One region of the Paenibacillus sp. FSL P2-0089 genome, then DNA from elsewhere that is predicted to be linked to it. Evidence: riboswitches for the same ligand, from Rfam matches in the RefSeq annotation. Region 1 holds a riboswitch; each other region holds the start of a gene.

Evidence for each region. Region 1 has a riboswitch for cyclic di-GMP ahead of NST69_RS29595 (flagellar assembly protein A). Riboswitches for the same ligand answer to the same signal wherever they lie in the genome.
Region 2: linked by a shared signal. The riboswitch ahead of NST69_RS00800 (choice-of-anchor A family protein) and the one ahead of NST69_RS29595 (flagellar assembly protein A) in region 1 are both predicted to bind cyclic di-GMP.
Region 3: linked by a shared signal. The riboswitch ahead of NST69_RS03390 (PA14 domain-containing protein) and the one ahead of NST69_RS29595 (flagellar assembly protein A) in region 1 are both predicted to bind cyclic di-GMP.
Region 4: linked by a shared signal. The riboswitch ahead of NST69_RS19550 (thiamine pyrophosphate-binding protein) and the one ahead of NST69_RS29595 (flagellar assembly protein A) in region 1 are both predicted to bind cyclic di-GMP.

What each region holds. Positions count from the first base shown of each region.
Region 1 covers NZ_CP152006.1:6,957,567-6,963,407, reverse strand. Annotated here, with positions in the region: gene NST69_RS29600 (aldo/keto reductase) at 1-533, opposite strand, end outside; gene NST69_RS29595 (flagellar assembly protein A) at 564-2,183, opposite strand; cyclic di-GMP riboswitch class I at 2,291-2,383, opposite strand; gene NST69_RS29590 (isochorismatase family cysteine hydrolase) at 2,888-3,571, shown strand; gene NST69_RS29585 (ABC transporter substrate-binding protein) at 3,597-4,610, shown strand; gene NST69_RS29580 (ABC transporter ATP-binding protein) at 4,625-5,434, shown strand; gene NST69_RS29575 (ABC transporter permease) at 5,431-5,841, shown strand, end outside.
Region 2 covers NZ_CP152006.1:186,647-192,487, reverse strand. Annotated here, with positions in the region: gene NST69_RS00800 (choice-of-anchor A family protein) at 1-1,720, opposite strand, end outside; cyclic di-GMP riboswitch class I at 1,802-1,894, opposite strand; gene NST69_RS00795 (hypothetical protein) at 2,644-3,009, shown strand; gene NST69_RS00790 (ASCH domain-containing protein) at 3,372-3,794, opposite strand; gene NST69_RS00785 (YukJ family protein) at 3,892-4,638, shown strand; tRNA gene NST69_RS00780 (tRNA-Thr) at 4,699-4,770, opposite strand; gene NST69_RS00775 (sugar phosphate isomerase/epimerase) at 4,859-5,638, opposite strand; gene NST69_RS00770 (MTH1187 family thiamine-binding protein) at 5,686-5,841, opposite strand, start outside.
Region 3 covers NZ_CP152006.1:832,109-837,949, reverse strand. Annotated here, with positions in the region: gene NST69_RS03395 (glycosyl hydrolase) at 193-1,713, opposite strand; gene NST69_RS03390 (PA14 domain-containing protein) at 1,906-4,242, opposite strand; cyclic di-GMP riboswitch class I at 4,257-4,337, opposite strand; gene NST69_RS03385 (sugar phosphate nucleotidyltransferase) at 4,475-5,841, opposite strand, start outside.
Region 4 covers NZ_CP152006.1:4,640,619-4,646,459, reverse strand. Annotated here, with positions in the region: gene NST69_RS19550 (thiamine pyrophosphate-binding protein) at 1-1,187, opposite strand, end outside; cyclic di-GMP riboswitch class I at 1,304-1,400, opposite strand; gene NST69_RS19545 (methyl-accepting chemotaxis protein) at 1,902-3,152, opposite strand; gene NST69_RS19540 (YafY family protein) at 3,226-4,179, opposite strand; gene NST69_RS19535 (SDR family NAD(P)-dependent oxidoreductase) at 4,314-5,156, shown strand; gene serA (phosphoglycerate dehydrogenase) at 5,238-5,841, opposite strand, start outside.

The DNA.
Region 1 (5,841 bases):
TAGCTGCACTGGATAGAGATGTATTTCGCGAAGTGCCGGGCTTCGCTGATTCCAAGCGCCTTCATCAGCTCCCAGGCGGCATAATTGGAGGCTCCGATATAGCGCACCTTGCCTGCGGAGATCAGATCATCCAGAGTACGCAGCGTTTCCTCCAGCGGTGTGTAGGGATCGAAGGTGTGAATCTGATACAGATCCACATGGTCGGTCTTCAGCCGGCGCAGGCTGCCCTCCAGCTCCTGCATCAGATGATGGCGCGAAGAGCCGCTGCCGCCGGGTCCCTCATGCTTCGGCAATCCGGCTTTGGTCGCCAGCACTGCGTTATGGCGTTTGCCTTCCAGCGCAAGGCCGATGATCCGCTCCGATTCAGATCCGGCATAGATATTGGCGGTATCGATGAAATTGATGCCCTGATCCATAGCGGTGTGCAGAATGCGGACCGAGGTCTCCTGATCTGCCCGTTTGCCGAAGGAATTGGTTCCAAGACCCAGGGCGGACACCTGCAGGCCGCTATTGCCCAGACGGTTATATCGCACGCTCTCACTTCTCCTTATATAGTAGTAGTCTTAGCAGGAATCACGCACAAGCAGCTTGCCGCCGGACTCCAGGCGGCTGTCCTGTGACCGGGCGAGATTAATCACCGCATGCTCCTCCTGGAGCAGCTCAATCTCCTCACCCAGCTTAAGCAGCAGCCTGGAGAAGCGGCTTAGGACACTGTCCGTGATGTACCCGGTGAATTGTCCCGGATGGGCGAATACCTCAAGCATCTGCCAGAGCTGGTCCGTGCCGGAGCCGAACGCCCCGTTCATACGGCTTAGCGCAGCCTGAAGATCACGGATCAGGCTGCCCAAGTGGCTGTATTTATCCTCCAGCAGCAGCATGACTACCAGGCCGTAATTCACGGATTGCTGGCGGGATTCCACATTCTTGGCCAGCTGGCGCGCTGCCTCAAGCAGTCCGTCCGTCTCTGTCCGCAGCAGGCATGCGAGGCTGTGCAGACGATGCTGCATTACCCCGGCGTGTCCGGCGTACAGGCCGCTGCCGGTGACCTGGCCGCTAACGTAAATACTGCCGGTGGCTATAATTGTAGATTGGCGGATATCGCCATAGACGTACACATTCCCGAGGGCTTCAATTCGTACAGGTCCTTCCAGATCTCCCGGTACAATGATGTCACCTGCGAACATAACATCGCCCGCAGGATCTGTCATCTCTCTGGCCAGAAGACTGACCGGAGGGAAGTCACATATCCGGACGCTGCCGCTTCCTCCGCAGATACGGGGCCTGCCGGTGTGCCGGGCTACGATATTGCCACAGGGAAGGAGCTTGGCATGATTACCGGCAGCAAAGTAGATATCCTGCGGCGGGGGAGGGGGCAGGACCCTTCCGTCTGTGTCGAGGCCGGGAATGCCTTCTTCCGGCGGCAGCTTGCGGGCGAAGACTTCGCCTGCAAAGGCAAAGGGGGCTCCCGGGAAACGGAGATACTCCAAGGGTTCCGCAGGCTTCTGACCCCGGGCTCCCTGTCCCTGAAGCATCCGGTTCCCCTCCAGTGTATGCTCAGGCAGCAGGAATTCCAGCCGGGCTTCCTTGCCGGGCAGCGGGGCTCTGCCTTCAGCGATGCATACGGGGAGATATGTAGGGTTCTCCAGCTCCGCGTACAGGGCGGGAATGTTCAGGTTGCGCAGAATAAAACGGTTGTCCAGTGAGGCGATAATCTGTTCTATGGTGAGCGTGGACAGCAGCATCGCCGGATTGGGCTGGGCACGGACGACCGCTTCGAAGGCGGCGGGGCAGTTGACCAGATTCCAGGCGTACTTCTCTGCACGGTATAAAGTGAAGTGGACCTTGAGCTTGTCAGGCGATACGGTAATTTCATATTGCGGCTTCTCACAGATCTCCCAAGTGATATAATCCGCTCTGGTCACCTCGGTCGGCTCTGTAACGGTCTTCCAGTTGATCTTCAGGACAACAGGGTGGACCGCAGAAATGCGGGCGGGAGCACCTCCGGGGAGCGGGGGAGTAATGAATATCTGGTTGTCCTGCACGAGGATAATTCCATTCTTATCTCCAGTTGTCCCGTCAGAAGCTCGGCCCTCCACAGAGAATGAATCCAGGAGACCTTTACGTTCGAGCATCAGGGACTCTACGAATTCATATCGGCTTGGTTCGATATCCTGCTGCGGCATGGTTGTAACCTCACTTTTTCGTATGATCAATGGCAATTCGTACAGAAAAAGAACATCATCAAGCCTGGGAGGCTTTCCCTCCTGAATAGCTGGCTTAAGTGGTCTCTATTGGCAGCCTGGCAACCGTAAACGCAGATTCCGGCGTTCTTAGGCCCATAGCTTTGCGTCCTGCCCTTTCGGGGAGTTTGCCTTTAGAAATAGATCAATGATATACATCCTGTAGAGGTGGGAGTTATGGTCGACTGTAATCGACAAAAAGAGTCATAAATAGTTCTTACGCGTCATTAACTTCTGCAAACAAGCTTAATTCTAGTACTTAAAGAGCTATTTTTCAACTATATTATGCCTATTTATCAAAAAACTCGAAATATGCAGCTCTATTTCGACAAAAAAACTGGTTTCCCAGCGCTTACAGCTTATGGAAGAGGCAGGGGGAGGAAAGTATGAGCATTCAACTGTTGGGACACCCTGGGCTTGGTAAGACTCGGAGTGTTCTTTTTTGATAAGCGATTTTGCGAGTGTTAATGTTATGTGTATGTTAACTATGTAAATAAACACAAACATTCAGTGTATTATTTCGTAATAAAACCGAAGACATCGCAAATTCATTGTAATATAATCTAACTCATACCAAGGAAACGCGAATTAATGTTAACTAATGTAACATTAATAGAGATGGCGACATCAGGAGAGGAGCATAAACCATGCAGATTGCAGCAACACCTTACATCTGGCCTTATAACGGGGCTGTGGACCCGGCGAAGACAGCGCTGATGATTATCGACATGCAGACGGATTTTTGCGGCAAGGGCGGTTACGTCGAGAGAATGGGTTATGACCTCTCATTAACAGCGAGGGCGATCCAGCCCATTCAGCGGCTGCTGGCCCGTATCCGGGACATCGAAGGCTTCACCGTGATCCATACCCGCGAGGGGCATAAGCCGGATCTGTCGGATCTGCCGGCGAACAAGCGGTGGCGCAGCCGCCAGATCGGGGCCGAGATCGGCTCCGAAGGACCGGCGGGACGAATCCTCGTGCGGGGGGAGCGCGGCTGGCAGATCATTGATGAGCTGGCGCCTGCCCACGGAGAGTACATTATAGACAAGCCGGGCAAAGGGAGCTTTTACGCAACAGACCTGGACCTGATCCTGAAGAATAAAGGAATTACCCATCTGATTCTGACCGGTATTACTACCGATGTCTGTGTACACACCACGATGAGGGAAGCCAATGACCGCGGGTACGAGTGTCTGATCCTTGCAGATTGTACAGGAGCGACGGATGAAGCGAATCACCTGGCGGCGCTGAGTATGGTTCAAATGCAGGGCGGAGTGTTCGGCAGTGTAAGTGATTCACAAGCGGTGCTGAAGGCGCTGGAGCAATACTAAATCATTTATAAACGGGGGAATAACCATGTGGAACAAGTCCAGAACAAAAGCGCTGATGCTGTTAACCTCGCTAATGCTGCTCCTGACCGCCTGCGGTAACAATACGGAAGCCGGGAAGGCTGAAGGCCAGGGAGCGGAAGGCTCGGGCGAGCTGAAAAAGGTGGTGCTCCGGCTGAAGTGGATTCACCAGGCGCAGTTTGCCGGCTTTTATACCGCAGTGGAAAAAGGCTTCTATAAAGAAGCGGGGCTGGATGTTGAGATCCGCCCGGGGGGCTCGGATTTCCCGGCTGTGCAGATGGTAGCTTCCGGCAGTGAGGAGTTCGGAGTTACCGGTGCCGACCAGATCGTCATCGCCAGAGAGAAAGGCGTCCCGGTCAAAGCGTTGTCCGCGATCTACCGCAAAACCCCGTTCGTCATGTTCACGCTCAAAGAGTCCGGGATCAAGACTATGGAGGATCTGGTCGGGCAAAAGGTGGGCATTAAACTGGGCGGCAATGAAGAGCTGACCTTCCGTGCCATGGAGAAAAGCGCGGGTATCGACCCTTCGCAAATCGAAGAGATGCCGGTCAAATATGATCTGAGTCCGCTGTTAACCGGTCAGGTCAAGGCCTGGCCCGGATATGTCATTAATGAAGTGCTGGCTGTAGAGGAGCAGGGCAAGGAAGTGAATATTATCGACCCGAACGACTATGGCATCAATTTCTATGCCGATACCTTGTTCACTACGGAGTCTATCATCAAGAAGGACCCGGAGATGGTCGCCAGCTTCGTACAGGCCTCTATGCAGGGCTGGGATTATGCAGTAAAGCATCCAGAGGAAGCGGCGGAATTCGGTCTGAAGTATGGCGAGAAGCTGGATCTGAAGCATGAGGTCAATATGATGAAGGCCAGCATTCCGCTGCTGGATCCGGAGAAGCTCCCGCTGGGCTCAATGGACGAGGCATCTTGGGAGACATTGCAGAAGAATCTGGTCGAGCTGGGATTTGTGAAAAAGGAACAGGACATCGGCGGATTGTTCACCAACGAGTTTTTGAAATAAGGAGGGGACCGACAATGACAACAGCGATCAAAGAACAGCTGGATGCTGCCGCCGCGCAGCATCCCGGTACCCGGGAAACCATGCTCTCCCTGCGCAATTGCTCTCTGTCCTTCGGCAACGTGCCTGTGCTGAATCAGGTCAGTCTTGATGTATACCGCAATGAGTTCATTTCGATTCTCGGACCGAGCGGCTGCGGGAAATCCACGACACTGCGGCTGATGCTGCGGCTGTTAAGCCCGGAAGCAGGCGGGGAGGTTGCCTATTCCTCGCCTGATCTGTCCCTGGGCATGGTCTTTCAGAAGCCGGTCCTGATGCCGTGGCTCAGCGCCTTACAGAATGTCATGCTGCCGCTGGAGCTGGGCGAGAAGAAGAAGTTCAGCAAAGCCGAGGCACGTGAAAAAGCAGAAAGTGCACTGCGCCTGGTCGGCCTCCAGGATTATCTGAACCACTTCCCGCATCAGCTCAGCGGCGGGATGCAGCAGCGGGCAGCGATTGCCCGGGCGCTGGCGGCCGATCCGACGGTGCTGCTGATGGATGAGCCGTTCGGCGCGCTGGATGAGCTGACACGCGAGAAGCTTAATTTCGAGCTGCTGCGGCTGTGGGAGAGCCCGGAGACCAGTCTAAGCAGCATTGTGATGGTCACCCATTCGATCCATGAATCCGCGCTGCTGTCGGACCGGGTCGTGATGATGTCTCCCCGGCCTGCCGGTGTGACGGATATCATTCCGGTGACGCTGCCCTCCCCGCGTGAGGCGGGCATGGAGGAGCTGCCGGAATTCCACCGGATTGTCAAGGAACTGAGAAAGCGGGTGAAGCATCTATGACGGTCAAAATCAAAGACACCCTGTACCCGGTCACGTTTGCGCTCGGCTTCCTGCTGCTGTGGGAGTTGGCTGTACGTCTCCTGTCGGTTCCGATGTATCTTCTGCCTGCGCCTACGCAGGTAGTCTCGGCTATCAATGGCTCGCTGTGGTCGCATACGCTGGTTACGCTGGGCGAAGCGCTGACCGGGTTCATTCTCGCCAATATCCTCGGCCTGGCTACCGCAGTGATTTTTGTTCATTCCAAGCCGATTGAGAAAGGGATGTTCCCGCTGGCTATCGCCCTTAAGACTACACCGCTGGTGGCGCTGGCCCCGCTGCTGGTCGTCTGGCTGGGGACCGGGTATACCTCGAAGGTAATCGCTTCGATGCTGATCTGTTTTTTCCCGATTCTGGTGAACAGCGTCAAG
Region 2 (5,841 bases), 960 kb from region 1:
CTGCCGTTGGTGTTGGTGTCGGTACTGCCGTTGGCGTTGGTGTCGGTTCTGCCGTTGGCGTTGGTGTCGGTACTGCTGTTGGCGTTGGTGTCGGTACCGCTGTTGGCGTTGGTGTCGGAACTGCCGTTGGTGTTGGCGTCGGCACCGCTGTTGGTGTCGGTGTTGGCTTCACCGTTGGCGTTGGTGTCGGCTTCACGGTCGGCGTTGGTGTTGGCTTCACGGTCGGCGTCGGTGTTGGCTTCACCGTTGGCGTTGGTGTCGGCTTCACAGTCGGCGTTGGTGTCGGCTTCACAGTCGGCGTTGGTGTCGGCTTCACAGTCGGCGTTGGTGTTGGCTTCACAGTCGGCGTTGGTGTCGGCTTCACGGTCGGCGTTGGTGTCGGCTTCACAGTCGGCGTTGGTGTCGGCTTCACGGTCGGCGTTGGTGTTGGCTTCACGGTCGGTGTCGGCTTCACGGTCGGCGTTGGTGTCGGCTTCACGGTCGGCGTTGGTGTTGGCTTCACGGTCGGCGTTGGTGTTGGCTTCACGGTCGGCGTTGGTGTCGGCTTCACGGTCGGCGTTGGTGTCGGTTTTACAGTCGGTGTTGGCTTTGGAGTTGGAGTGCACACAGGTGTAGGTGACGGTTTTATGGTCGGTGTTGGCTTCACTGTAGGTGTAGGCGTTACCGTCGGTGTTGGCTTCACTGTAGGTGTTGGCGTTACCGTCGGTGTTGGCTTCACTGTAGGTGTTGGCGTTACCGTTGGTGTTGGTTTCACAGTCGGTGTTGGCGTTACCGTTGGTGTTGGTTTCACTGTCGGCGTTGGTGTCGGTGATGGACTAGGTGTCGGCGTTGCGGTCGGCGTCGGACTCGGCGGCGGCCCCTCTCCCTCGTACAATCCCAGGTGCATCTCTACCCCGCCGCTAAAAGATTTTGCAATCAGGGTTCCGTACAGCTCTGCTCCGGCATAATGAACATCCGCTCTAGGTGCGAGGATCGTCCCGAAGAATGAGGTATAAGCGATATTCACCTCAGAAGCTTCGTAAAAGTTGAACAATACCTGACTGGCTCTGCCGTTATTCATTGAAAAGCTCGGCACATTGACTGTAGACCCGCTTATATTAATAATCAGCGTAGCGTTCTGTGCAATGTTGAATTCGATATAGTTGGTCTTCGCCAGTGTCGAGGCATCCAAATGAACTACATTGAAACGATCCGGTGCACTTATCTTGAGCTGTCCATAATGATTATCGCCAATCTCATTCGTGTCGGCCAAGGCCCCATACTCTGTGGATCGGGAGATCAGAGCTTGCTGCTCGGCTGCAAAATCAATCGGGCTGGCATTTTTCTTCCCGCCTTTGATGTTGACACCAGGCTCATTGGCTGTAAAGCTATCCCCAAATACCACATTTCCATAGATCTCTCCACTGCCTAAATGTACAAAATTCTTACCGGCCACAAGTACATCCGTCGGCGAAGCATCCCTGTATGCCCTGGCTACTCCGTATCCTCCGGAGAGGGTAATGTTCCCCGCCGCTGCCAGGCGGCCTTCAATCTGGTCATTGGCTTGTTTAAAATCCCCGAGGATAAAAGCATTAAAATTCCCTGCAACCCCCAAAACCGGTGTTGGCGTATACGGCACCCCTGAAGCTGCTCTAACATCCGTCCCCCACGTAAAGGCACTGGATAGGGTCAATAGGCCTGCCATAAGGATGGCAGCTGTTTTACGTACTCTTTTCTTCAATAGTCCACACCTCCTAGTTACTATTCTATGAATCTGTCACGCGACTATAACAACAAAAAGACCGCCACGAAGGGTTAGCTTCACGGCGGCCGGACGACCCTAGCCTCAACTTTAGAGACAGTAGATTCCTGACTTTGCGTCCCGTTCTTTCGATACGGTTTGCGTTTGTACATGATTTCGGTATGCAATTAAGATTTGCTTATGTAAGATCATTGTTGAGTCTATGACATTTGTTACTTTTGTACTAATTTCAGTTTATCCGCTCCCCCACCCTGTTGTCAATCCATTCCCAGTATATTTTTTGAAATTATTTTTGCGAAGATTCCTCATTTAACCCTTTTATCATAAGGCTTCAGGGGCGAATCTTTTTTTATATGCTGACGAAAAAAGTCGAGAAATCAGAGGATTGGCTGTAGCCGTTTATCTCTCTTACCTATAATAATATCAATTTATATTATTTAAATTTGATGCATTTGTCCTATTTTATCGCCTTCAGACCCCTCCTACTCATTGTCTGCTCCTGTTCAATGCAATTTTACCTATTTACAGGCACCTCAGCTCGAAAAAAAAGTGCCGCCCATAGGGACGACACCTGCTAATAGACTTCATATATTTTGAATAAAATGTCGCCTAGGCAGACCCGAACAGCTGAACCCAGCCAATCATCGATACCCAGAGCGGAACACTTAGAATGATCCCGAATACCAAACCACGGCGGAGGCTTCCTTCACGACTCATTGCCATTCTCCTTTGAGCTGATTTATTTTTCAATCTTTAATATTTCAATTTTAATATAAAATAATTCATCTTATTTTTTTGTGAAATATATCACATTATTTGAGTTAATTTATAAAACCCATTGATTATTTTTTGAAGGATGAGTTACAATGCGAATATACGTTCTCTTCGAGGGGTTGAGAAGGATGCAAAGAGCAGAGAGCCAGGACAACCTGCTGGTCAAATCTTATATTTTGCTGCCGCTTATTCTATCCGCCTTCGAGCGCGATGCTTCTGCTATAGCCTCTGAGCTGCGCACGCCTGCACCTTATCTGGAGGTAATCCAGTCGGCCGCTCATGCCGCTTCTGCCGATCTGCGGGAGGTCCGTGCCGGAATGCGCGCACGTGGTCTGAAGGTCTATGAGCAGCAGCGGCTGGAGACGGGTGTTGAAGCCAAATTTGTCTGCAGGGGCTATCACGAACGGATGCTGCTGCTGGATGATGTGATTGCCGCCCAGGCCACTCTGCATATGCGCAGATATCTGGGTATGGAGAAGATGGAGCAGCGCTAACAAAGAAGCCTGCCGCAAGCGGCAGACTTCTGCATTAAATGATCGCCCGGATGCGGCTACATTAACAACGTCCAATACCCCAATGTGCCGCATATCACCACCACAGCTACCGGGTACAGGATTCTCCGGCTTACCTGATCCCTGAACGCAAGAAACAAACAAAGCATACAAAGCCATGCAATTAGAAGGCTTCCCATCTATTATGCATACGCTCCTTCCCGGCATTTCTGCCCCTCTCCAGCGGTAGACCGCCTCAGAGCACAACTCTCCTTATATATAGGAAGATTTCCCGCCGAATATCCCAATTATACCAGCTGACAGCCAATCTGGAGCAATTTTTCTTCACATTGCCGTCAAGAAATTCACAATTCCTCTTCCAGCACAGGATATTCCCAGAAACCCAGACGTCCCTTAGCAGGTATGGGATGTACCAGCGGAACAACCTCCTCCAGCATCCAGGCATACCTTCCTTCGGCATAATTGCCGAATACATATTCATTGCCGCCCGGCCAGCCTTGCTGCGCAAGCTCCGGCGTCACCTCACAGCAATCCGCAATGCGGCTGACTGCAATGATCTTGCCGGTTGGCAGGTTGTCCGCAGTGTAACCGTAACGTGCCAGCAACGACTGATACGGCTCCGTCCGGCAGATCGCCTTATTCACCTGCATCCCGGCATGAATGGCTAACTCTCCCCGCTGGGCGGTCCGCCAGGTCCGGGTTTCGATTTGTTTTTCTCCCAGCGCAATTAACGTGGCCCACGGCTGGCGAATGGTTAGGCATTTCATAATGCAGCTTGCCTCCTCTGTTGAACACCTTTTTACTCAGAATGACTATGGCCTTCTATGGGAAACATTAATAGCTAAGAAGGGGGACTGACGAACTATGGGTAACGGATTAGATCAAGGGTACGGGGTATTAAAATGCAAATTATCCAATGAGAATACCATATATAAGCTAGGTGTCAAAAATAATCATGTCCAGGTACTGGTTGAGGTTGAAGGTGATATTAATAAAAAGTACAGGGTGGCTATCAATATCAGATCAAGCGCAAAAGCGGAACATTTACCGGAGGACACCGCAAATCAGGTGCTTTATTATGTGGGCGAACATTTCAAAGCGGAAGAAACGGCCCGTTGGCTCACGCTTGAATCCGGCTTCACGAAGATCACCAGGCATAACCGGAGCCTTGCCCTTGATTATATCAGGGGAAACCTGGTGATTCCCAGTAAGATGGTAGCTCTGCCTAATACGAACCGGAATGAACCCGAAAACAGCGATCCCCGCAACAATCTTTATGATAAAATCACCTCTTATCTCAAGGAGGCACAGCAACAGGATGCAACCCTGTACGTATTCGGCGAGCCTTGGGGACCAGAAGAGGATAAGCCCGATAAGTACTTCGGCTTCTCCCCTGGGCAGGGCGTTCATAATATTCATATGAACCAAGGCAATGCGGGCGGGTACGCCAGAGAAAATGGCACATGGCAAGACGGCGGCGTCCTTATTCATTTCGAGAATGAACACAGATGGGTGGCTATCTTCCTGGCCTTCCAGTCCCAATCCTGGTGCACTAACGACCAGGGAGATGCCACCAAGCCGGTTAGTGAATGTAATCATACCAATGCTTAAGGCCAATAAAAAACGCGGTCCCCAGAACCGGAAGGCCGCGTCAAGCTTAATTCATAAGAATGCTGGTGAAGGGAATTGAACCCCCGGCCTACGCATTACGAGTGCGTTGCTCTACCCCTGAGCTACACCAGCGAACAGGCTTTGCTGTCCTGCCAAACACAAAATATTATAACTCTTCCAGCGGAAAACGCAACCCCTTTTTCCGCTGGCTGCTGTGTCATCAGCCCTGCATCAGCCCTAGCCCGCGGAAATAATCCAGTGCGAGCTTAGCGCTTGCAAGAGAAGATACCTCATATGCCTCTTGCTCCACAATATAATAGAGAATTCCGCTCTGCTCCGCGATCTCGAAGACGCTCCGGAAATCGACCTCTCCCTTTCCGAGATCAGTCTCCTCATTGTCTGCTCCGAAGTCCTTAATGTGAACCAGCGGAACACGGCCGGCGTACCGCGACACATAATCAACGGGCCGGGCTCCCCCCCTGTATACCCATCCCAGATCAAACTCAGCCAGCATATGCTCGGCAGGAATCTGCTCCAGCCAGATATCGATGACCGCCTTGCCGTCAACCTCTTTGAATTCATAATCATGGTTGTGGTAGCCGTACTGCATCCCCGCCGCCCGGACCATTGCGGAAGCCTTCTCCAGGAATGGAATGATTCTCGTTACATCCTCTATGGAAGGGTTCGGCGGAAGCGGTGCCGACGGGGTGATCATATATTGCAGTCCGAGCTCTACACCGTATTCAATCTCTTTGGCTAATGCCTGCTCCATCTTATCCAGACTGCTGAAGTCCAGGCCTACATGCGCCGAAGGGGCCGCCAGGCCAAGTTCATCCAGCTTACGGCGCAGTTCCCCTGCAGATACACCGAAATAACCGGCGAATTCCACTGCCTGGTACCCCATCTCTGCCACCTTGGCCAGTGTGCCGAGGAAATCGCGTTCCGTCTGGTCACGCAGTGTATACATTTGAATTCCGATCTGCTGTGCTGCTTCTGTCATTAAGAATCCGCTCCTTATCGGTTGATTCTGATTAGATACTATTGTGGTTACTCTCCCTGTAGCTTGCGCTCCACAGATTCCAGCTTGCTGCGGCTGGTCGAGGTCTTGTCGCGCCGGTCATCGATCTTGAGTGAGGTTGAGACTCTCTGTGCCCCGGCGGTAAACGGCGACTCATGCAGCGCTTCTACCGCAGCCAGAATCCG
Region 3 (5,841 bases), 1.6 Mb from region 1:
TTCGTCCCGTAATCTCCGAAGACAGAGACGGACAACAGAATCAAGATGATCAGTGCTGCAAATTTTAGTAGCCTGTGGAGATATTTACTGGGTTTCTTTTGAACTCTAGTCCTCATTCCCTTGTCCTCGCTTTCTTCCGGAATTCTATGCTGTACCTGGTTTACGTCACACTTCGTCTTCCGCGGAGCTTCCTTAAGGAAGCGTCAGCGCGCTCTGGGGAATAATCATCTGCTTCTGGCTCTGGCTCCTCCACATCAGACTGACGCTGGCATCCCCGCGGTTCTCGTAATACTCCACCTTGATGGCGTAGGGGGTACCCGCAGAGAGCGTGATGCTGCCCTCCTTGCTCGCACTGCTCTGGTTCTTCCAGCTGTCGATCAGGAGCTTGCCGCCGATCCATACGCGGATGCCGTCATCCGAAGAAGCGGTGAACGTATACTTTTCACTGTAGAGAGGCTTAAGGGTCCCGGTCCAGCGTACCGAGAATGCATCCTTGGGAAGGCCTGGAGCTGGTGAATTGCCATGCCAGTTGAATTGAAGGGTGCTGTCGTTACGGGTATGCAGCGGTGTGCCGGACAGGTCCATATTGCCATAATACTGGCCTCTCAGGCCGTTCCTTGAGCTTACAGCCGCCGCATGCGTTTTGGCACCCGCCGCGAGCTTGTAATCCTCCCGTGATACCGTGTATTTATGGTTCATGAAGCTTTGAATTTTCACGGTCGGGTTATTCTCAACCAGCATCTTGCCCCATGTCATCGTATATACCCATTTGCTTTGTTTTTGAGACATGATGACAGGGTCTGGAAGCTCTCCGCTCTCCCCGATTCCGATCGGTTTGCCGCCCGCCAGCTTCAGGAGGCTGTCATAATAAGACTGCTTGAAATCATTGTCATAAATGTCGGCGGCCAGAATATCCACCTTGGCGATGCCGGGAAAATAGGCGGCGTACGGCTCAGACGACTTGTTGGGAGCATTCGGATTCCATACCCACAGCAGATTATTCAGCTTATGCGTATTCACCATGCGGTCATAGACCAGGTCCCAGAGCTTCGCGAAGTCATCCTTCTGCCCCCACCAGAACCAGCCGCCGTTCATCTCATGATAGGGCCGCCATAACACCGGAACTCCGGCATCGCGCAGCTCGCCCAGATACTTGGCCACTTCATCCAGCTCAGCGACCAGGGCTTTGTACTGCGGCGTTCCGGGAGTGACATACAGCTTGAATTGACTCTGGCTCAGCGGCTTCTGCACATTGGTCCATACCGGCGCGGTTCCCGGCAGATTCTGATGGAAGGTCATGGCGACAATACCGCCGCCCTCATGCCAACGGATGGCGCTGTCCACGACAGCCTGACGCTGCTTGGCAATGGTCTCCTTGGACTGGTTGCCTATGGCTCCCAGCTCATAGCCATGCAGAACGGCATAGCGGCCGGTTGTGGTGCGGAGCTTATTATTAAATTCATCGGGGCTCTCCAGGTAATCATGCTGGCCGGATATCATCCCCTTGCCGCTGAGATTACTGAGATAGCTTAACAGTGCGGAAGCCTCCTTGGAGGCCGAAGGATTAATGGGCTGTATGGGAGCGGGGGCGGCAGGTGCTGTAACCTTGGCGGCTGCGGGCAGACTGCGCCCTTCCCCCCATGGAAGCAATGAAAGGATAAGGATTAGAGGAAAAATAGTTGTATATAGCCTGTACTTACGGTAAGTGTTCAATGTAATCTCCTTTCTCCAGCCACACTCTCCGGCAGGGCCCCGGAGGTTACGCCTGCCGGATTGTCTGCCTTTCTATAGCTTAGTAGCCCTGCTGGTAAGCAGGGCCATTAAGAGTGGCTTACAGGATTTATAATTGTAACGTCTTAACCAGTAACAGCGCCAATGTTGAACACAGCTGCGGACCTTATGAGCTTACGAAGCGGACGGGAGGAACAACGCGCTTGCCGGAATGGTTCCTTTGGCCTGGCTTGGACTCTGCCACATCAGCCGCGCTTTTGCATCCCCTTGATTCTCATAATACTCTACCTGAATATCATACAGCTCGCCTGCGTTCAGGCTGATGCTGCCCATGCGTTCGGTGCCGCTCTGCTTCACCCAGCTGTCAATCACAAGCTCACCGTTCACCCGTACGCGGATACCGTCATCGGAAGTGGTGTAGATCTGATAAGTCTCCGTGTAGAGCGGCTTCATCTTCCCGCTCCAGCGGACAGAGAAGAAGTCTATGCCGATAGCGGCATCCGGCGTGCCTTGGCGCCAGTTGAAATCAAGCACAGCATCGGTACGCACTACAGCGGGTTCGCCCGATAGAGTCATATTATTGAAGTATTCCGCGTACAGCCCATTGGCAGCAGGAACTTCTACCGGCAGATCCGCCGGTGTTGCTGTAGGAGAAGGAACGGGAACCGCTGTCGGCGTAGGCACCGGTGTTGGCGTTGGTGTCGGTACTGGCGTCAGTGTTGGTGCTGGTGTTGGCATTGGTGTCGTTACTGGTGCCGGCGTTGCTGTCTGTGCTGGTGCTGCTGTCGCTGCTGGTACCGTTGTCGGTACTGCTGTTGCAGCTGGAGCAGGTATGGATGTGTTGCCTGCTCTGGAGAAAAGCGCACTTGCAGGTACGGTTCCCTTCACCTGGCTGGGGCTCTGCCACATCAGATGGACATTCGCATCGCCTGCATTCTCATAATACTCTACCTTAATATCGTACAGTTGCCCCGCAGTCAAGGCTATACTTCCTGTGCGGGCAGTTCCGCTCTGCTTGACCCAGCTGTCGATGACTGCTGTGCCGTTCACCCACAGGCGGATACCATCATCCGATGTAGTATAGAACTGATAGGTCTCGCTGTAAGCGGGCTTAATCTGGCCGGTCCAGCGGATCGAGAAGTAGTCTACACCGAGTGCAGCATTAGGAGTACCCTGGCGCCAATTGAAGCTGATGACATCATCGTTACGCACCATAACCGGTGTCCCCGAGAGCGTCATGTTCTTGAAGTATTCTCCAAGCAAGCCATTCTGGGCAGGCTTACTGTCCGTATCACCGGAGGTTGGGACCGGCTTCGGAATCGGCGCAACGGTTGGTGTTGCAGTCGGCGTTGGTGTCGGTGTTGCAGTCGGCGTTGGTGTTACAGTCGGCGTTGGTGTCGGTGTTGCAGTCGGCGTTGCGGTAGGCGTTGGCGTTACCGTTGGCTTAGGAGCCGCCGCCGGAGCAGACCAGGCCTTATATTGGTCACGGGTCAGTGTGTAGCTGTCATTCATGAAATTCTTGATTGTCGCCGTGCTGTTATTCTCATAGAGCATCTTGCCCCAGTTCATCATGAACACGTAATTCTGCTGAGTTAGCTTCAGCTTCGAGATGTTCGGCATTTCGCCGTTCTCGCCGATGCCGATCGGTTTGCCGCCAGCCAGGCTGGTCAGATCGTCATGATATTTATTCGAGTAGTCGTTATTATATATATCTGCTGCCAGTACATCCACTCTGTCCGCGCCCGGATAGGTCCGTGCATAGGGATCAGAGTTGGCATTCGGCGCATTCGGGTTCCATACCCAAATCAGATTATTTAACTGATGAACGTTCACGAACCGGTCATACATAATATTCCATAGTGCAGTGAAGTTGTCTTTCTTGCCCCACCAGAACCAGCCGCCGTTCATTTCATGGTACGGTCTCCAGAGGATCGGAACCTTAGCATCCCGCAGACTTTTCAGAGAGACAGCTACTTTATCCAGATCAGTGATCAGAGCATTATACTCTGGCGTGCCGGGGGTTACGTATTTGTTAAATTGCGCCTGAGTAATTGGCTTCTGCACATTGGACCATTCGTACTTGGTGCCCGGCAGACTCTGGTGGAAGGTCATGGCGACAATGCCGCCCGCTCTGGACCAGTTCGTTGCACTCCAGACGATATTTTTGCGTTGTGCAGCTACTCCGCTCTCGCTCTGTCCACCGATTGCTCCAAGCTCATACCCATGCAGTGCGGCGTATTGTCCGCTTGTTCCCTTCAGCTTGTTGCTCAGCTCATCCGGACTTTCGAAATAGTCATGCTGCCCTGTAATGATTCCGTTCCCGGAGATCTCATAGAGACTGTTCAGCAGCTTGACCGCCTCGGCTGAAGCATTAGGATTCACTGGTGCTCCTGTAGAGGAAGCAGCCTTGACAGTGGACGGGGCGATTCCCAGTCCCACGGGTACAGCAGACAATACCACGGCCAGCGACAGCACAGCGCAGAGCAAACGAGACTTACGGTAAGTTTTCACAATATTCTCTTCCTTTCGGTAGCCAGGCTGCCACTCTTGCGAAGGCCCTATAGCTTTGCGTCCCTATCTTTCGATTAGGTTTGCCATTGTCGTTTTGGAAGGATCAATCCCTCTTACCGTAAGTATCGTCGATATGCAAATTTAATGTAGAGTAAAAACAAATTTTGTCTGAAAAATAGTTCTAAATGCCTGATTTAAAATTGTAACAATTGGTTAAATAGATAAGTTAGACCTACGAAATGAACTGATGTAGAGCGATATCCTCCCAGTCCAGAGTAATACGGATATTGTCCTCCTCTACCAGCTCAGACCCTGTCTGCACCTCAATGAATTCCACATCGGTAAGAGCAAGAATGGCATGCTTGGTCCCTTCCGGTATCCGCACCACATCTCCCGCCCTCACCTTATGCATCTTCTCATTGATGACAATGCTGGCTTCCCCGCTGACGAAGGTCCAGATTTCACTGCGTTTGTGATGCAGCTGGTAGCTGATATTTTTGCCCTCATTGATGAAAATCCGCTTGGTCAGCACCTCGTTGCCTTCGTCATATTTCACATAATCGATTACCTTGTAGTGGCCCCAGCGGCGCTCTTCGTACATCGGTCTTTGTTCAAAAGTCTTCAGCACTTCCTTGATCCGCGGACTCTCGGCCTTGTGCGTCACCAGAATGCCGTCCGGGCTGGCGGCGATAATCAGATCCTTCGCCCCGATTACCGTGATTGGAATATCCAGCTCGTTAATGAGGCAGGTGCCTTCGGAGTCAGCGGTGATGAAGCCTTTGCCGACATGGTTACTGGTCATTTCCTCGGTCAGCGTATTCCAGGTGCCCAGGTCTTTCCAGAATCCGGCATAAGGCTGCACGACGATGTTCTCTTCTTTCTCCACCACTTCGTAATCGAAGCTAATCGAGGACAGCAGCTTATACTGCTTCTGCAGCTCCTCGTAATTGAGCGGCAGCCCTTTGCGCTGCAGGATATCCAGCAGGTAACCCAGACGGAAGGCGAACACTCCGCAGTTCCAGAGCGCCCCCTTGCCGATCAGCTCCTCGGCCTGCACACGGTCCGGCTTCTCCTGGAAGTGGCTCACCTGCAGGTAACCATTCGCTCCCGCATCTGCGCCCGTTGGAATAATGTAGCCGTATTTCTCCGAAGCATGCTCGGGAACTACGCCCATCAGCGCCAGGTTTGCCCCGCTCACCAGCATGGTGTTCTCCAGCTGCAGCACCGTTTCGAAAAAGGAGGATTCCACGTATGGGTCCACCGGCAGAATCGCCACGGTCTCGCTTGGGGACACCCCCGCGATGGAATACAGGTAGGCCGCCGTCAGCGCAATAGCCGGGAAGGTATCCCGCCGCTCCGGCTCTACAATGATCGGCACCTCGCTGCCGAGCTGGCTCTGGATCATCTCCACCTGGCTGCGCCCGGTCGCCAGATACGAGGACCCGGCCATGCCGTTCTCCTCCAGCTGTCTCCATACCCGTTGTACCATTGATTCCGGTTCACCTGCCGGGCTTGCCAGTACCTTCAGAAATTGCTTGGAGCGTGAATCATTGGACAACGGCCAGAGCCGCTTGCCGGAGCCGCCTGATAGAAGTACTA
Region 4 (5,841 bases), 2.3 Mb from region 1:
ACATTGAACCATTTCACAGCATTGAACCCGTGGCTGCCGTCATCTACAAACACGCTGCTGTTGTAAGGAATCAAGTCGCTCATCGTGCTCATTACCGAAGCCAGAGAGAGCCCCGCCAGCACGGGCAACTCGTCATTGTAAGCATTGGAGATTGTGATTTCATGCTTGGTGACCGTAGAGGGGTCCAGCTTCTGAAGATACAGTGCCAGGTTGTCCCTTAAGTCCCCGCCGACAGCGATGGTGGATGAGGACAGTATTTTGCCGACAAAGGTTGGATCTACATCGAACTGGATCAGCTGCGGCGGATGATTCTCCGGCTTCAGGTTGCAGATGGTCATGTCGCTCAGGCGGGAGCCCAGAACAATGAACAGGTCGCTGTTGTTCAGCAATTCATCGCCGTGCGAGGAGCCGCCAACGCCGACAGGACCGTGGTAGAGCGGGTGATCATGAGCTATTGCACCTTTGCCGCCTGGAGAGGTGACTACAGGAATGTTGAAGGTTTCGGCCAGCTGAACCAGTTCCTGATGGGCACCTGAGCGGTTGACGCCTTTACCGGCAATGATCAGCGGCCTAGCGGATTGATTAATCGCCGAGATGACCCGGTCATAGTTCTGATAACTGACTAGTCCCTCGCGTTCCGGCAGAACAATCCGGCATTCCGCGAGCCGCTCTGTCTGCACATCAAACGGAATGCAGAGATGGACCGGACCTTTTTGGTCACCGAGGGCGATGGATAGGGCATGGTTGAAAATCGTGCTGAAGTGATCGCCGCGTTCAACGAGCTTGCTGAAGAGGGTGGCCGGCCGGAACATATCCGCCAAATCAGCCAGGTAGGAAGTGGAATCCTGACATTGGGGAATGCCCAGCTCCTTGATGGACTGATGTCCGGTGATGAAGAGGACGGGAAGATTATTGGCCTTGGCATGCGCTGCTGCGGTGAGCAGATTCGTTCCCCCCGGACCGGAGGTGCCGAAGGCTACCCCGAGACTGCCGGTCTTCAGAGCATAACCGCCGGCGGCGAAGCCGGAGCTGGATTCGTGCCGGCCGGGGATGAACTCTATACCGTAGTCAACCATTTTCAAAGCGATGGGGCAAATAGACTTGCCTATGATTCCAAAAGAATGAGTGACTCCCAGATCGTGTAATGCTTCCGCCATATAATCTGCAACTGTCTTCAGAACATCCACCCCGCAAGTTGTTATTTGTATACGTCAGCAATAGAAAACCTGTACTCACCATTGGAGCACAGGTCTGTTGCACGAATCACCATAATCAAACGCGAAACCTAAGGCGTTCACAGTTTTTCAGCAACCTGGCTGTCATGATCCCACTTCAGAAATGAGACTGTAGATCCATGGCTTTGCGTCATTCCCTTTCGGTGAATTTTGCCGGTATGCGGTTATAAATGAATTTGTGGAGAATTTTCCTTTACAATATATTCCTTGCTCCGCTTTTGTCAATAACCCCTGTGAGAAGAAACTCGGAATTTGACGAATATTCAGGAGTGGAAATGGCTAAATATTTGGATTTTCAAACTTTTGAAAATGGTTGTCCCTGGAAGACTAAAGTCTTAAAATGCAAATGGCCGTTTAGGTTGATTAATGTGGGAAGTGAGCACAAAGCCTCATTACATTCCTGATTTACTGCAAAACATTAAGAATTCACTAGATATACAGCATTACATATTTCGGTGATAGGACTTAAGTAATAGTGATGTGAGATATTAGCTTATAGACAAGCCATGACAATAGAACGACTATAGTAAAGAAGTGCAAAGCACGTTTTTTACCCTTATGCACAATTTCAACAATTTGTGAATATTACATAACAATCTTTGTTTTGCCCAAAAAAAGAGACACCTCCCGCAGAAAATTCCGCAGGCGTGTCTCTTTGTGCTGAGGTTAAAATTTGAAAATATGAATTGTTTTTTGCAGGTTGAAGACCGCGGAGGTCATCTTCTCTGTCTCCTCAGCTACGGATTGAAGAGCATGAATCTGTTCGTTCATCGCTGCGGATACCTCTTCCGTCCCTGCGGCGGTCTCCTGGGTGATGGCTGAGATATTCTCGATCGCCCCGGAGATCTTGAGCGCGCTCTCCAGCATAAGGTCACTCTCTGCGGAAAAGGAGGCAATCTGCTCGGTTATGTATTGGACACTATGCACAATTTGAGCAAAAATGTTGGCTGTCTCCGTAATCATCTCATTCTGCACCTGGACTACCTCTTCATTGATGGCGATGTTATCGATAGCCTGCTTGATATCCGCTTCGATGCTGCGTACCAGACCGAACACCTCTTTGGTTGAAGCGGTGGATTCCTCGGCCAGCTTGCGGACCTCCTGGGCAACAACGGCGAACCCGCGGCCATGCTCGCCTGCACGGGCGGCTTCAATAGAAGCATTGAGCGACAGCAGATTGGTCTGTTCAGCAATTTCGGTAATCGTCTTGGTAATCATCGTAATGCCTCGTGCGTTATGCGATAGGGCTTCGATAGTATCCGCCACCTTCTGGGTAGCCTGGATGTTCTTGCGCATGCCTTCGGCTTGGGTATCCACCGATTGCCGTCCCTGTTCTACCAATTCCAGCGTATGTACAGACCTTTTATTCATTTCCTTGGTGGAATTCGTATAATTGGAGACTTTGATTTCGATATCCTTGATCGATTCGGTCATATCAGCGATATCCACCGAGATTTCGTTAGCACCGAGGGCCAGTTCATTGGAGGAGGAGGCCACCTGCGCCATGACAAACTTCAGGTTCTGATTCTTGTCTTCAATCCCGCGGCTGGCGTCCATAACCTGACGGGTAATCTGTGAGGCATCGGTGAGGATTTTTTTGAGCTTGTCAATCATGGTGTTGAAGGAGCGGCTGATGTCGCCCATGGAGCCATTCTCATCGGCACGGCTGGTGAAGTCGCCTTTGGCAATCGTGTGCGTCACATTGGAGATATCCTCAAATGAAGATGTAAGCGTTCTCTCAATGAAGCGCGCAAGCGGGTAAGTCAGCGCTGCCAGGACGGCGACAAGAATAATGCCGATGAACAGCCTGTCCATGAGGATTAGCGTGATTAAGACAGGGACAGCGAATAAAGCGGCAACCAGGTAACATCCGGTGACGATTTTTTGTTTCAACGGCAGCTTGTTCATCCAGTCCATAATGTAAAGTCCCCCTATAAATAATAATGTGTATTGTAATATTATAGGGGATACTAGTGCATTTGGTCTATTATTAAAAATCGTATAATGCTGCCGCTTCACGCAGAGCCGCAGCAACCGTATCCGCAAGCTCAGGCGGTGCCGTCACCTTGATACCCTGACCCAGGGACAGGATGATCCGGCACGCAGACTCCGGCGTGTTGAACTCGGCCTCGGCCCTGATCCAGCCCGGGGCCTCAGCAGGCTCCTGGTGCAACAGGGCGACGTATCGCTCCTTCTGCAGCTCCTTCATCGTTTGCTCTCTTACAAGAAGGCTGGAGGGGTACCTGGGCAAGGCAGACTTGAATGCGGCGGTGGAGGTCTCCCAGTACTCAGACAGGTGGAAATCCTCCGGCTGCTCAAAAGACTCATCTGTGACTTTGGCCTCAGTGATTCTGGAGACCCTGTAGGTCCGCAGCTCGCTGTCATGCCCCGCGACCAAGTACCAGACGCCGCGCTTGACTACCAGCCCCAGCGGTGCAACCAGCCGCTCGGCGGCGTCCTCCCCGCGCAGATAGGTGATGCTCACCTTGCGGTTCTCCCATAAGGCTCCCTGCAAAGCGGATAGGCAGGGATAGGTCTCCCCGGAGGGATGCCACCCGGCTCCGTCGATGTGAATCCGCTGGCTGAGGAAGCTGAAGGGGGTGACTGGCTGCCGGGTAGCGACGGCCTGCAGCTTGCGGGCGGCCGAGGAGAACTCCTCCTGAATGCCCAGAGCGTGCAGAATCGCCGGATCAGCGGGCACCAGCAGCGCGGCAATCTCCTTGGTGTTCATTCCGGTCAGGGAATTCCGGTAGCCTTCAGCCAGCTTCCAGCCGCCTTCCCGGCCGCGCTCCGCCAGCACGGGGATGCCGGAGAAGCTTAGTGCCTCCATATCCCGGAAGATTGTACGTTCGGATACCTCCAGCGTTTGCGCCAGCTCTTTGGAGCTGATTTTCCCGCGGCTCTGTAAGAGTTGAACGATAGTGATCAGGCGATCCGCTCTCATTCTGCAACCTCCCTTGAATGTATTATTTATATATGTCAATGGTTGTCATGTATAAGGTATATATTAGACAAGAGTACGGATTAGCGCAAATGATCATCTAATCCGGGCATGATAGATGAAAGGGAGCGGATCAAATGACAAATCTGCAAGGGAAAGTGGCATTGGTAACAGGCGGGAGCAGGGGAGCGGGCAGAGGCATTGCACTGGAGCTGGCGAAGGCTGGTGTCTATGTATACATTACGGGCAGGAATGCCGGTATGCCGCAGGAGGGACAGGCAAGAACGCTTGAAGGGGTGCTGGCTGAGATCCGCCGCTTAGGCGGGGACGGAGCCGTGATCCGCTGTGATCATACCAATGACAGCGAGACAGAGGCCGTAATCCGGCAGATTAGCGCTGAGCAGGGCAGACTGGATATTCTGGTCAATAACGTCTGGGGCGGCAATACTCTCCCTATCGAGAATGAACCGTTCTGGGAGCAGCCGGTGCAGCATTGGGATCATATGTTCACTGCGGGTGTGAGGGCGCAGCTAATGACTAATTATTATGCTGTACCCCTGATGCGCAGGGAAGGAGCGGGGGCGGGTAAATTAATCGTCCATACAACCTTCTGGGACGAGTACAAGTACACGGGGAACTTCTATTATGATCTGTCCAAAAATGCACTGGTGCGCATGGCCTACGGATTATCCCTAGAGGTGGCTGCGGATGGCATCGCGGTGATTCCCGTCTCTCCCGGCTGGATGCGGACCGAGCTGGTCCTGGACAGCTTCGGCACAGATGAGGAGCACTGGCAGGAGGAGGAGGGGCTTCAGACCACTGAATCAACCGCTTATATCGGACGGGCAGTTGCAGCGCTTGCTGCTGATCCTGAAGTGATATCCATGACTGGCACTCCCCAGAAGGTAGGGGACCTGGCACGGAAATATGGCTTTACGGACACCGATGGCCGGCAGGTGCCAGCCTACCGGATTTCATAGTATAACGCAAAAACACTCTTTGGAAGTGCGCGGCCTGGGGCCTGCACTCCCGAAGAGTGTTTTATTGTGAAGAAATAAGAATTAGAGCAGAATGATCTCCTCAGCGGTGTTGATCTCCGGCAGTCCGGCCAGCTTCACCAGGACCTCCTTCGGCACACCCTTATCAACGGTCAGTAGCATAATGGCAGCTCCGCCGATGATCGTACGGCCAACCTGCATGGATGCGATATTGACGCCGTTCTCGCCAAGCAGGGTGCCGACGAGTCCGATAATACCCGGCTTGTCATTATGCGAGATCACAACCTGATGGCCTTCCGGAGCAATATCGACCGGGAACTTGTTGACCTTAACAATCCGTTCGCCATAGCCCTGCAGCAGGGTACCGGCGACCAGACGCTCTTCATCATGCTCAGCCTTGAGTGTTACCGTGATGAGGTTGGTGAAGCCTTTGGTTTTGGAAGCCTTGGTCACCACTACATTCACATCACGGGTCTTCGCCAGATGCATCGAGTTGACGATGTTCACATCTCCGGCAAAGTGGCGGGTGAGCACACCTTTGACGACATAGCGGGTAAGCGGCTGGGTATCCACATCCGAGAGATCACCGGCATATTCCACATGGATCTCGCGGATCGCTCCGTCCGTAATCTGCGTAGCGAAGCTGCCCAGCTTCTCGCCGAGGGTG